DNA from 3 places in the Kluyvera sp. CRP genome. Region 3 is predicted to be linked to each of the others. Evidence: predicted binding sites of a transcription regulator. Region 3 holds the regulator's gene; each other region holds the start of a gene.
What was found. The regulator LexA, encoded in region 3, represses DNA repair genes until DNA is damaged. The targets are predictions, from matches to a motif close to TNCTGTATGTACATACAGNA.
Positions count from the first base shown of each region.

Region 1: a site for LexA is predicted at 1,827-1,846, ahead of sulA (SOS-induced cell division inhibitor SulA). Genes of this name have one in related genera too.
Region 2: a site for LexA is predicted at 1,919-1,938, ahead of rmuC (DNA recombination protein RmuC). Genes of this name have one in related genera too.

Region 1 is NZ_CP082841.1:2,932,776-2,936,991, reverse strand. Features, by position in the region: gene yccS (YccS family putative transporter) at 1-1,043, shown strand, start outside; gene K7B04_RS13715 (TfoX/Sxy family DNA transformation protein) at 1,044-1,649, opposite strand; gene sulA (SOS-induced cell division inhibitor SulA) at 1,868-2,377, shown strand; gene ompA (porin OmpA) at 2,733-3,788, shown strand; gene matP (macrodomain Ter protein MatP) at 3,879-4,216, opposite strand, start outside.
Region 2 is NZ_CP082841.1:849,250-853,465, reverse strand. Features, by position in the region: gene K7B04_RS03890 (dienelactone hydrolase family protein) at 30-842, opposite strand; gene udp (uridine phosphorylase) at 1,080-1,841, shown strand; gene rmuC (DNA recombination protein RmuC) at 1,982-3,391, shown strand; gene ubiE (bifunctional demethylmenaquinone methyltransferase/2-methoxy-6-polyprenyl-1,4-benzoquinol methylase UbiE) at 3,492-4,216, shown strand, end outside.
Region 3 is NZ_CP082841.1:733,968-738,183, forward strand. Features, by position in the region: gene zur (zinc uptake transcriptional repressor Zur) at 1-191, shown strand, start outside; gene K7B04_RS03365 (CsbD family protein) at 245-454, opposite strand; gene dinF (MATE family efflux transporter DinF) at 581-1,900, opposite strand; gene lexA (transcriptional repressor LexA) at 1,969-2,577, opposite strand; gene K7B04_RS03380 (diacylglycerol kinase) at 2,677-3,045, opposite strand; gene plsB (glycerol-3-phosphate 1-O-acyltransferase PlsB) at 3,174-4,216, shown strand, end outside.

The sequences.
Region 1 (4,216 bases), 2.2 Mb from region 3:
AGAATGTTCTTGCCGATGATAGCCTGCACGGTTTCGACGATATTCTTTCACGCCTGAGTCGTAATATGTCGCCGGAGTCCGCGCTGTTCCGCCACGCGGTGCGCATGTCGGTGGTGCTGTGCGTTGGCTATGCCTTTATCCAGTTGACCGGATTACAGCACGGCTACTGGATTTTGCTCACCAGCCTGTTCGTCTGCCAGCCGAACTACAACGCCACTCGCCATCGCCTGGCGCTGCGTATTATCGGCACGCTAGTCGGCGTAGCGTTGGGCCTGCCGATTCTCTGGCTGGTGCCCTCGCTGGAAGGGCAACTTATACTGATTGTGGTCACAGGCGTGCTGTTCTTCGCTTTTCGCAACGTACAATACGCTCACGCGACGATGTTTATTACCCTGCTCGTGCTCCTGTGCTTTAACCTGCTGGGCGAAGGGTTCGAAGTGGCGTTGCCGCGCGTGGTGGATACGTTGATTGGCTGCGGTATTGCCTGGCTGGCGGTGAGTTTTATCTGGCCAGACTGGAAATTCCGTAACCTGCCGCGCGTTCTGGAGCGAGCCGTGGACGCTAACTGTCGCTATCTGGATGCAATTCTCGAGCAGTATCATCAGGGCCGCGATAACCGTCTGGCCTACCGTATTGCGCGCCGCGATGCGCATAATCGGGATGCTGAGCTGGCCTCGGTGGTATCCAACATGTCTACCGAACCGAAGGTCACCGCCGAAATGCGGGAAACCGCGTTCCGCTTACTGTGCCTGAACCACACGCTCACCAGCTACATCTCGGCGTTGGGTGCCCATCGCGAAAAACTGACCACCGCAGAGATTCTGGCGCTTCTGGACGACGCCGTCTGCTACGTCGACGATGCGCTGCATCATCAGCCCGCAGATGAACAACGGGTTCAGCAGGCGTTAAGTGGGCTCGCGGCGAGGATCCATCATCTCGATCCTCGTCCGGACAGCAAAGAGCCACTGGTTCTGCAACAAATCGGCCTGATGATTTCTCTGCTGCCTGAAATCTGCCGTCTGCAGAAGCAGGTGATGCGCTAATTACCTTTTCTGGGTGTAATTTTGCACCCACGTTTCCAGCTCCTGGCGCGTTTTCGCCGGGAGCGCCGCGGCGTGAACACCGATGATAGCCCCTTCCAGCGAATACAACACATTCACACTCAGCTGTTTACGTAACTGCCGAAGCCGCATCCACGCCGTTTTAGAACCCATTTGCCGCAGCGTACGGACGTCCTTAATACCTGCTTCATGCAACAGCAGTTCCATATGAAAAGAGAGATTGGGAAGATCTTTGAGCCGTAAATGCCGCCGTCGACGCTTCTCACTTTGCGCATCTTCAAGCGCGAACTGACCAAGCAAAAGCAGTTCTGCTCTATTCGACCACAGCCGTTCATCGACGCGAAAATAGTTAAGCTGCTGCGCATGCCCTCGTTTACGTACCGTTAACAGTGGCGGTGAGTGCTGGGCCTGATAGGTGGCGTTTTTTTCGCACGCCCTCAGATACAGCTCACCTTCTGCGACCATAGCAAAGACGGTATTGTCGACGGCCAGACTATAGCCGCCAAACAGTGCCCGAGACTTCACTTTCCCCAACACCGAGAAATATTCCTGGGATTGGTAAATCCGTTTATAAGAGATAATCTTCATGATTAATCCTTAATAATCATGCACATGAATACATTAAATTTATTAATCGTTCATATAACAAGCAACATAGGGAAGTTCTACCGGTACGGCAAGATGAATTTGTCATCATGAGTATTTCTTGTGCAATTTTGCGAGATGCTTTCAGAAAATGAGGTTGATCTTTAGACTTTGGGGTAGTACTGTATATTCATACAGTAACCCACAAGGTTGGATTAGCTATGTATACTTCTGGTGTCGTAAATCGTTCTTCTGTCACAGCCGCCACAACGGCTTCCCATGCTTTTACTCCGGTAAACAGCACCCCTGCCGCTTTAATTAGTGAAGTGCTCTATCGCGAAGATCAACCGATGATGGCACAGCTGTTACTGCTGCCATTGTTACAGCAGTTAGGTCAGCAGTCTCGCTGGCAGCTGTGGCTCACGCCGCAGCAGAAGTTAAGCCGCCAGTGGGTACAGGCCTCTGGTCTGCCGCTCACAAAAGTCATGCAGCTTCGCCAGATGTCACCCTGCGATATGCTCGACTCGATGGTTCGCGCATCACGTACCGGTAATTATAGTGTCGTTATTGGTTGGCTGAGCGAAGAATTGTCCGTAGAAGAACATGCTCGTTTACAAAACGCGGCGGAAGAAGGTAACGCAATGGTGTTCATTATGCGACCAGTTCAGACCGCATTACATCCAACAGGACAATTTAATGGGCTAAAAATTCACTCGAATTTGTACCATTAAGCGAAATTAAGAATTTTCCTGGGATTTTTTTTGCATTTTTTTTATCTGTCCGTTTTTATGGATGATTACAGGCAGAATGCTGGTCTGATGCGGTTTCCCGAATTTTATGTCGATTATTTTTTCGACACATTTGTTAAATATTGCGTATACAAGTCTTTTTTTTTCATAAGCCTGACGGAGTTCACACTTGTAAGTTTCCAACGACGTTGTAGACTTTACATCGCCAGGGGTGCTCAGCTTAACACCGCAGAGTTCTGCTAAGTATTTAACTAAGCCCCGCCCCCGGTGGAAGGATTTAACCGTGAGTCTATTTAGAACTTCATGGCAAATTTTGGATGATAACGAGGCGCAAAAAATGAAAAAGACAGCTATCGCGATTGCAGTGGCACTGGCAGGCTTCGCTTCCGTAGCGCAGGCCGCTCCGCAAGACAACACCTGGTATGCTGGTGGTAAACTGGGTTGGTCCCAGTTCCATGACACCGGTTGGTACCAGAGTGACCTGAACAACAACGGTTCTACCCACAACAGCCAGCTGGGCGCAGGCGCGTTCGGTGGTTACCAGGTTAACCCGTACGTTGGTTTCGAAATGGGTTACGACTGGCTGGGCCGTATGGAATACACCGGCAGCCAGACCAATGGCGCTCTGAAAGCTCAAGGCGTTCAGCTGACTGCTAAACTGGGCTACCCAGTTACTGACGATCTGGACATCTACACTCGTCTGGGTGGTATGGTTTGGCGTGCAGACTCCAACAACAACCAGATTGGTAAAAACCACGACACCGGCGTTTCCCCAGTATTCGCTGGCGGCGTTGAGTGGGCTGTCACTCGTGACATCGCTACCCGTCTGGAATACCAGTGGGTTAACAACATCGGCGACGCAAACACTGTAGGTGTACGTCCTGATAACGGCATGCTGAGCGTAGGCGTTTCCTACCGCTTCGGCCAGCAGGATGCTGCTGCTCCGGTAGTTGCACCGGCTCCGGCTCCGGCTCCAGAAGTACAGACCAAACACTTCACTCTGAAGTCTGACGTTCTGTTCAACTTCAACAAAGCAACCCTGAAACCGGAAGGTAAACAGGCTCTGGATCAGATGTACTCCCAGCTGAGCAACCTGGATCCGAAAGACGGTTCCGTAGTTGTTCTGGGCTTCACTGACCGCATCGGTTCTGACGCTTACAACCAGGGTCTGTCCGAGAAACGTGCTCAGTCCGTTGTTGATTACCTGATCTCCAAAGGTATCCCGTCTGACAAAATCTCTGCACGTGGCATGGGCGAATCCAACCCGGTTACCGGCAACACCTGTGACAACGTGAAAGCTCGCGCTGCACTGATCGACTGCCTGGCACCGGATCGTCGCGTAGAGATCGAAGTTAAAGGCGTTAAAGACGTTGTAACTCAGCCAGCGGCTTAAGTTCTCGTCTCATAAAAAAACCCCGCGCTGCGGGGTTTTTTTTCGGCCATTTTCTGCTGTCAGCAAAGAGGAGCCCGACCGCAGCCAGGGCTATTTGTCTTTCCCTAGCATGGCCTCGAGATCCTGCTTCAGGCTGGACATCTTACTCGCGTATTTCTCTTTATTTTCTGCATCTTCAATCAGCTGAACGATCGTCTCCGACAGCGTCTTACCGCGACGCTGCGCCAGCCCTGCCAGCCTCTGCCAGACGGCAAATTCCAGGTCGATAGATTTCTTACGGGTATGCTGATGCTCGGCGTTAAAATGACGCTTACGGCGCGCACGTATCGTCTGCTTCATACGGTTCACCAGTTGCGGATTAATATGCTGAGCAATCCAGCTATTAACCTGAACCGGTTCATGTTCCAGTGTCAGCAAAACATCGACGG
Region 2 (4,216 bases), 120 kb from region 3:
TGTGCTTACCACGCTGAACGGCGAGCGGCTTAACCCTTTTTACCGTTGTACTGCGCGAACCACGCTAGCATGCGCTGCCAGCCATCTTTGGCTGACTCTTCATGATAGCTGGGACGGTAATCGGCGTTAAATGCGTGCCCGGCCTCGGGATAAACCACGATTTCCGCTTTCGCGTTCGCTGCACGTAGCGCATGGCGCATGGTTTCCACGGTATCAAGCGGAATGCCGGTATCTTCGCCGCCGTACAGACCGAGCACCGGGGCGCTGAGATCAACCGCCACGTCGACCGGGTGTTTAGGGCTGTTCAGCGATTTATCGCCCACCAGTCGGCCATACCAGGCGACGGCTGCCTTAAGCTGCGGGTTATGCGCAGCATACAGCCACGCAATGCGCCCGCCCCAGCAGAAGCCGGTAATTGCCAGGCGGTTGGCGTCGCCGCCGTTGCGGGCCGCCCAGCTGGCGACATGATCGAGGTCAGCCAGCACTTGCGCGTCGGGCACTTTGCTGACCAGACCGCTGAACAGCGACGGAATGTCGTCATAATCGTTCGGATCGCCCTGGCGGAAATAGAGCTCCGGCGCAACGGCCAGATACCCCTCCAGAGCCAGACGTCGGCAGATATCACGGATGTGTTCGTGGACGCCAAAAATCTCCTGCACTACGATGATTACCGGAAGCGGCGCATCGCTGTGTTTTGGTCGAGCGTGGTAGGCGGGCAGCAGATCGCCTTGTGACGGAATGGAGGTTTCTCCCGCCGTAATCGCCTCTTCGGGCGTATGAACGATGGTCGAGGCATGAGGTGAAGCCGCAGGGGCAAATCCAGGTTGTTTGTTGGTTGTCATGGCATTCTCCGTACCCTTTTAATGAACGCATAGCCGAATTACAGTGCCTTAATGCGGCGCATTTTTGTGCAGCAGGAATTAACAATAACTTGTTAATGTGATGTAAATCACTAATTGCGTGGAATTTAATGTAATATTTTTAATTCTTAGTGATGGTAATCACGAAAAAGAGTTGTGGTCTTCTATAAAGTACATTTTTGCTTCTTCTGACAAAACTGAACCACAGAGGAGTTCTTTATGTCCAAGTCTGATGTTTTTCATCTCGGTCTCACTAAAAATGACTTACAAGGGGCCACGTTAGCGATTGTCCCTGGTGACCCGGAGCGTGTGGAAAAGATCGCCGCGCTGATGGAAAAGCCGGTCAAACTGGCATCTCATCGTGAATTTACCTCCTGGCGTGCCGAACTCGACGGCAAGCCGGTGATCGTGTGCTCTACCGGTATCGGTGGCCCATCAACGTCTATCGCCGTGGAAGAGCTGGCGCAACTGGGTATCCGTACCTTCCTGCGCGTGGGCACCACCGGGGCGATTCAGCCGAACATCAACGTCGGTGACGTGCTGGTGACGACTGCTTCCGTCCGTCTGGACGGCGCGAGCCTGCACTTTGCGCCGATGGAATACCCGGCCGTTGCTGATTTCGCTTGTACCACCGCGCTGGTTGAAGCGGCGAAATCTGTGGGTGCAACCACCCACGTGGGCGTAACCGCCTCTTCCGACACCTTCTACCCGGGGCAGGAACGTTACGACACCTTCTCTGGCCGCGTGGTGAAAGCCTTCAAAGGCTCCATGGAAGAGTGGCAGTCTATGGGTGTCATGAACTACGAAATGGAATCGGCCACGCTGCTGACCATGTGTTCCAGCCAGGGTCTGCGTGCGGGGATGGTTGCCGGCGTTATCGTTAACCGTACCCAGCAGGAAATTCCAAACGCAGAGACCATGAAGCAGACCGAAAGCCACGCGGTGAAAATCGTGGTGGAAGCGGCGCGCCGCCTGCTGTAATTTCCCCTCCCTTTGTGAAAGGCCGACTTGTTCGGCCTTTTTCTTTTTGCGTAGACGCTCGCAGGAAACTGCTTTAAAACTGGACGTTTATACAGCACAATCCTATTTTTTGCAGATAACCGGTTTATGCAGGGGGCATTGTGGATATTGCCGTGGTGATTTATGCGCTGGTGGCGCTGGCGGGGATCGCGATTGGCTGGCTGGCGGCGAGCTATCGCGTGGCGCAGCAGCGCGCGGAGCAGTTAGCGGAAGAGCGTGATGTGTACGGTGAGCTGAGCGCGGCGAAGCAGCAGATTGCCCAGAATAGCCACTGGCGTGAAGAGTGCGAACTGCTCAATAACGAACTGCGTAACCTGCGGGAAATCAACTCGTCGCTGGAAGTCGATCTCCGCGAAGTCACGACGCTGCTGGAAACCACCCGTCAGCACGGCGATGAAAAATACCGCCTGATGCTCAACAGCGAGCAGCGCCTGAGCGAACAGTTTGAAAACCTCGCCAACCGCATCTTTGAACAGAGCAACCGCCGCGTTGATGAACAGAATCGGCAGAGTCTGCACGGCCTGCTTACGCCGTTGCGCGAGCAGCTCGACGGTTTTCGCCGCCAGGTGCAGGAGAGCTTTGGCCAGGAGGCGAAAGAGCGCCATACGTTGGCCTATGAAATTCGTAGCCTGCAAGAGATGAGCGGCAGGATGATGCAGGAAGCGGTCAACCTGACCCGAGCGCTGAAGGGTGACAACAAAACCCAGGGCAACTGGGGCGAAGTGGTGCTAACCCGCGTACTGGAGGCTTCCGGCCTGCGGGAAGGGCACGAATACGAAACCCAGGTGAGCATCAATACCGATGCCAATTCGCGCATGCAGCCTGATGTGATCGTCCGCCTGCCGCATCGCAAAGATGTGGTGGTCGACGCCAAAATGACGCTGGTGGCCTACGAGCGCTACTTTAACGCTGATGATGACTACACCCGCGAAGCCGCGTTGCAGGAACACATTGCCGCGGTGCGTAACCATATTCGCCTGCTGGGGCGCAAAGACTACCAGCAGTTGCCGGGCCTGCGTTCGCTGGACTACGTGCTGATGTTTATCCCCGTTGAGCCGGCTTTCCTGTTGGCGCTTGACCGCCAGCCAGAGTTAATCAGCGAAGCACTGAAAAACAATATTATGCTGGTGAGCCCCACTACGCTGCTGGTGGCGCTGCGTACCATTGCTAACCTGTGGCGCTATGAACATCAAAGCCGCAATGCGCAACATATTGCTGAACGAGCCAGCCGCTTATATGACAAAATGCGCCTTTTCGTGGACGACATGTCGGCCATCGGCCAGAGCCTCGATAAAGCCCAGGATAACTACCGTCAGGCGATGAAAAAACTGACCAGCGGGCGCGGCAACCTGCTGACGCAGGCCGAAGCCTTCCGCCACCTTGGCGTAGAGGTGAAGCGCGAGATTAATCCGGATTTGGTTGAGCAAGCGACGGCGCAAGACGATGATTTTCGTCTGCGTGACGACACCGACATGAATGATGACAATCCGTTAGCTGCAGAACGCCGTTAATCCGGCGTCGGAACGGATTTCGTAACGGGGTGGAATCGTAGGGCAATTGCGCCCAATCTGTTACACTCCATGAACATTTTCTTGATAAGCAGGCATAGAGATGGTTGAGGATTCACAAGAAACGACGCACTTTGGCTTTCAGACAATCGCCAAATCACAGAAAGAAGACATGGTGGCGCATGTATTCCATTCTGTCGCCGCAAAATACGATGTAATGAACGATCTGATGTCATTCGGGATTCATCGTCTATGGAAGCGTTTTACCATTGATTGCAGCGGCGTGCGCCGTGGACAGACGGTTCTTGATCTGGCGGGCGGCACCGGCGACCTGACGGCGAAATTCTCGCGCATGGTGGGTGAAACCGGCCGTGTGGTGCTGGCGGACATCAACGACTCCATGCTGAAAATGGGGCGTGAGAAGCTGCGCAATATCGGTGTGGTCGGCAACGTGGAATACGTGCAGGCCAACGCGGAAGCGCTGCCGTTCCCGGATAACACCTTTGACCTGATCACCATCTCTTTCGGTCTGCGTAACGTCACCGACAAAGACAAAGCGCTGCGTTCCATGTACCGCGTGCTGAAGCCGGGCGGACGCCTGCTGGTGCTCGAATTCTCCAAGCCGGTTTTCGACCCGCTGAGCAAAGCCTACGACGCCTATTCATTCCACATTCTGCCGCGTATTGGCGAAGCGGTGGCTAATGATGCCGACAGCTATCGCTATCTGGCGGAATCTATCCGTATGCATCCGGATCAGGACACGCTGAAAGAGATGATGCAGAACGCCGGGCTGGAAAACGTTGATTACTACAACCTGACGGCAGGGAT
Region 3 (4,216 bases):
TGAAAGAAGAGTGTGCGGAAGGCGTTGAGGACATCATGCATACGCTGGCAGCAAAGATGGGCTTTGCGCTGCGCCACAACGTCATTGAAGCGCACGGGCTGTGTTCCGCCTGCGTGGAAGTTGAAGCCTGTCGCGCGCATGAACATTGCCATCACGACCATACGATTCATATTAAAAAGAAATCCCGCTAACGCGGGATTGATGGGGAGCGTACCTCCTTGTACGCATGGGCAGGAGGAGTGCGTTACCAGCGGTGATTGTGCCGTTTATCCCAGCTATCCACCTCTTTTTCCGCCTGATCTTTTGCGTATCCATAACGTTCCTGGATTTTACCGACCAGCTGATCGCGTTTACCTTCGATCACCGTGATGTCATCATCGGTCAGTTTGCCCCATTGCTCTTTCACTTTACCTTTAAGCTGCTTCCAGTTACCGCCGACTTCGTCTTTATTCATCATTGAATCCTCGATCGTCAGTGAATGAATAGCGAGAGAGTGTGAACTCTTTTTCGCTAAGCGTGAGGTTAATTGTAGTCAGTCATTCTGAGCATGATTCACTATTCGGAATCTTTAACCATCACATCAGGAAAACCAGCTGTCATTTCGCCAGTGGCGACGCCAGATATACGCCAGCGACAGGCCGCGCAGCGCGAGGAAAACGGCCAACGCCAGCCACAGCCCATGGTTGCCAAGCACCGGCAGTGCCAGCAGCGTCAGCGCAAAACCGGCGGCGGCGACCGCCATGCTGTTGCGCATCTCGGCGCCTCGCGTGGCGCCGATAAACATGCCGTCCAGCAGATAACACCAGACGCCAATCACCGGCAGCACCACCTGCCACAGCACGTAACGGTCGGCCAGTTGCTGCAGTTCGGGCAGCGAGGTAAGCAAGGCGACGATATTTTCGCCAAACACGGCGTATACCAGCGCAAAAGCCAGCGCCACCACGCCCGCCTGACGGCACGCGGCGCGCCAGATCTCAAGCAGTTTGCTGCCATCACGCGCGCCATACGCCTGGCCGGAGTGCGCCTCCACCGCATAAGCGAAGCCATCCAGCGCGTAGGCGGTGAAAGTGAGCATCGTCATCAGCACCGCGTTCACCGCCACCACTTCACCACCGAGCCGCGCGCCAAAGACGGTGACCGCGCCGAAGCACAGCTGTAACAGCAGGGAACGCAGCATAATGTCGCGGTTGAGCGCCAGCAGGCGGCGGATGTTGCCGCGCCAGGCGGTTTTCAGCATCGCCCAGGAGATGCCGCGCATCGCCATCACCTTGTGTACCATTCCCAGCCCGACCAGCAGGGTGGCGTATTCGGCAATCGCCGTAGCGAGCGCGGCGCCCTGCACGTTCATGTGCAGACCCATCACCAGCCACAGGTCGAGCACAATGTTCAGCACATTCCCCACCACGAGCAGCACCACCGGCGCGCGCGCATACTGCACGCCCAGTAGCCACCCCAGCAGGACCAGGTTCGCCAGGGAAGCAGGCGCGCTGAGCCAGCGAATGGCGAGGAAGCGACGCGCCTGCTCTAGCACCTCACCGCTGCCGCCAACGATAGACAGCGCCAGATTAATCAGCGGGGTTTTAAACACAATGATCAGCAACCCGGCGCCCAGCGCCAGCATCAACGGTTGCACCAGCGCGCGTGCCAGCGCCTGCGGGTTTTTCGCGCCAAAGGCCTGCGCCGTCAGGCCGGTTGTACTCATACGTAGAAACAGCAGCAGCATAAACAGGAAGCTGGTCGCCGTCGCCCCAATAGCGACACCGCCCAGATAGACGGGGCTGTCCAGGTGACCGATGACGGCGGTATCGACCAGACCCAGAAGAGGCACGGTAATGTTGGAGAAGATCATCGGTAGCGCAAGGCGCCACAGCGCTTTATCAGCGGAAGTGAGTAGCGACATGGGTATCAACCAGAACGAAAAAAGGCTGCGATAGCGGATGTATCGCAGCCATTAGAGAGGGGGAGTTTTTACAGCCATTCGCCGTTGCGGATAACGCCAACGGCCAGCCCTTCAATGGAGAAATTCTGCTGACGCAGATCCACCACGATCGGCTTAAATTCGCTGTTTTCTGGCAGCAGTTCGACGACGTTACCCTGTTTTTTCAGGCGTTTGACCGTGACTTCTTCGTCGATGCGCGCGACAACGACCTGGCCGTTACGTACGTCCTGAGTCTTATGCACCGCGAGCAGGTCGCCGTCCATAATCCCGATATCTTTCATCGACATGCCGCTAACGCGCAGCAGGAAGTCGGCGCTCGGTTTGAACAGCGACGGGTCAACCTGGTAATGGCCTTCGATATGCTGCTGCGCCAGCAGCGGTTCGCCCGCCGCGACGCGGCCCACCAGCGGCAGACCTTCTTCTTCTTCCACCAGCAGGCGGATACCGCGAGAAGCGCCGGAGACAATCTCGATGACACCTTTACGCGCCAGCGCTTTCAGGTGCTCTTCAGCCGCGTTCGGGGAACGGAACCCCAAGCGCTGAGCAATTTCCGCACGCGTCGGCGGCATGCCCGTCTGGCTGATGTGATCCCGGATGAGATCAAACACCTCTTGCTGCCTGGTCGTTAACGCTTTCATTCCGCCCCCTGGGTGTATATACAGTTATGCTGTGAGTATATACAGCTAGTGTTTATTTTGAAACCATAAAACGCACGAAATCAGGCAGTTTTCACAGCTTTAGTGGAAATGCGCCCACAGCAGCGTGCCCCAGGTGATGAGCGCGACGAAAATCGCCAGCAGCACCGCCGCCGATCCCATGTCTTTTGCCCGCCCGGACAGCTCGTGGTATTCGGAGCCGATGCGGTCCACCACCGCTTCCAGTGCACTATTGAGAATTTCCACTATCATCACCAACAGGACGGAGCCGATGAGCAGCACGCGCGTAATCGCGTCGACATCCAGCCAGCAGGCGATAATAATCGCCAGCACCGACGCGACACCCTCCTGGCGGAACGCGGCTTCGTTGATCCACGCCGCGCGAAATCCTTTCCAGGAATAGCCCGCTGCTTTGATGATTCGGGTGAGCCCGGTGGTATTATTGGCCATCTCAAGAACCTTTTTTGTTATTACGTCAATGACAATGCGTGTTATGAAGCGGTAGAACAGAAATTCTGCTGACTTTCTGATATTCTTGCCGCGCATTTGCATGATTAACCAGAGGCTTTACATCGTTTATGTCCGGCTGGCCACGAATTTACTACAAATTACTGAATTTACCATTAAGCGTACTGGTAAAAAGCAAGTCTATTCCCGCAGAGCCTGCACAGGAATTAGGGCTTGATACCTCGCGTCCGATTATGTACGTCCTGCCTTATAATTCTAAGGCCGACCTGCTGACGCTGCGCGCCCAATGTCTGGCGCACGATTTACCTGACCCGCTTGAACCGCTGGAAATCGACGGCACCCTGCTGCCGCGCTACGTGTTTATCCACGGCGGCCCGCGCGTGTTCACCTACTACACGCCGAAAGAAGAGTCGATCAAGCTGTTCCACGACTACCTCGATCTGCACCGCAGCAATCCGGATCTGGATGTGCAAATGGTGCCGGTCTCCGTGATGTTCGGGCGTTCGCCTGGCCGCGAAAAAGGCGAGGAAAACCCGCCGCTGCGAATGCTCAACGGCTTCCAGAAATTCTTCGCTGTCTCCTGGCTGGGCCGCGATAGCTTCGTGCGCTTCTCGCCGTCCGTGTCGCTGCGCCGCATGGCCGACGAACACGGCACGGACAAAATCATTGCTCAGAAGCTGGCGCGCGTCGCGCGTATGCACTTTGCCCGTCAGCGTCTGGCGGCGGTTGGCCCGCGTCTGCCGGCGCGTCACGACCTGTTCAAAAAGCTGCTGGCGTCGAAAGCCATCGCCAAGGCGGTAGAAGACGAAGCGCGCAGCAAGAAAATCTCGCACGAGAAGGCGCAGCAAAACGCCATTGCGCTAATGGAAGAGATTGCGGCGAACTTCTCCTACGAGATGATTCGCCTCACCGACCGTATCCTCAGCTTTACCTGGAACCGTCTGTATCAGGGGATTAACGTCCATAACGCCGAGCGCGTACGCCAGCTGGCGCACGACGGCCATGAAATCGTCTACGTGCCCTGCCACCGTAGCCATATGGACTACCTGTTGCTCTCTTACGTGCTCTATCACCAGGGGCTGGTGCCGCCGCATATTGCTGCCGGTATCAACCTGAACTTCTGGCCGGCTGGCCCGATTTTCCGCCGCCTGGG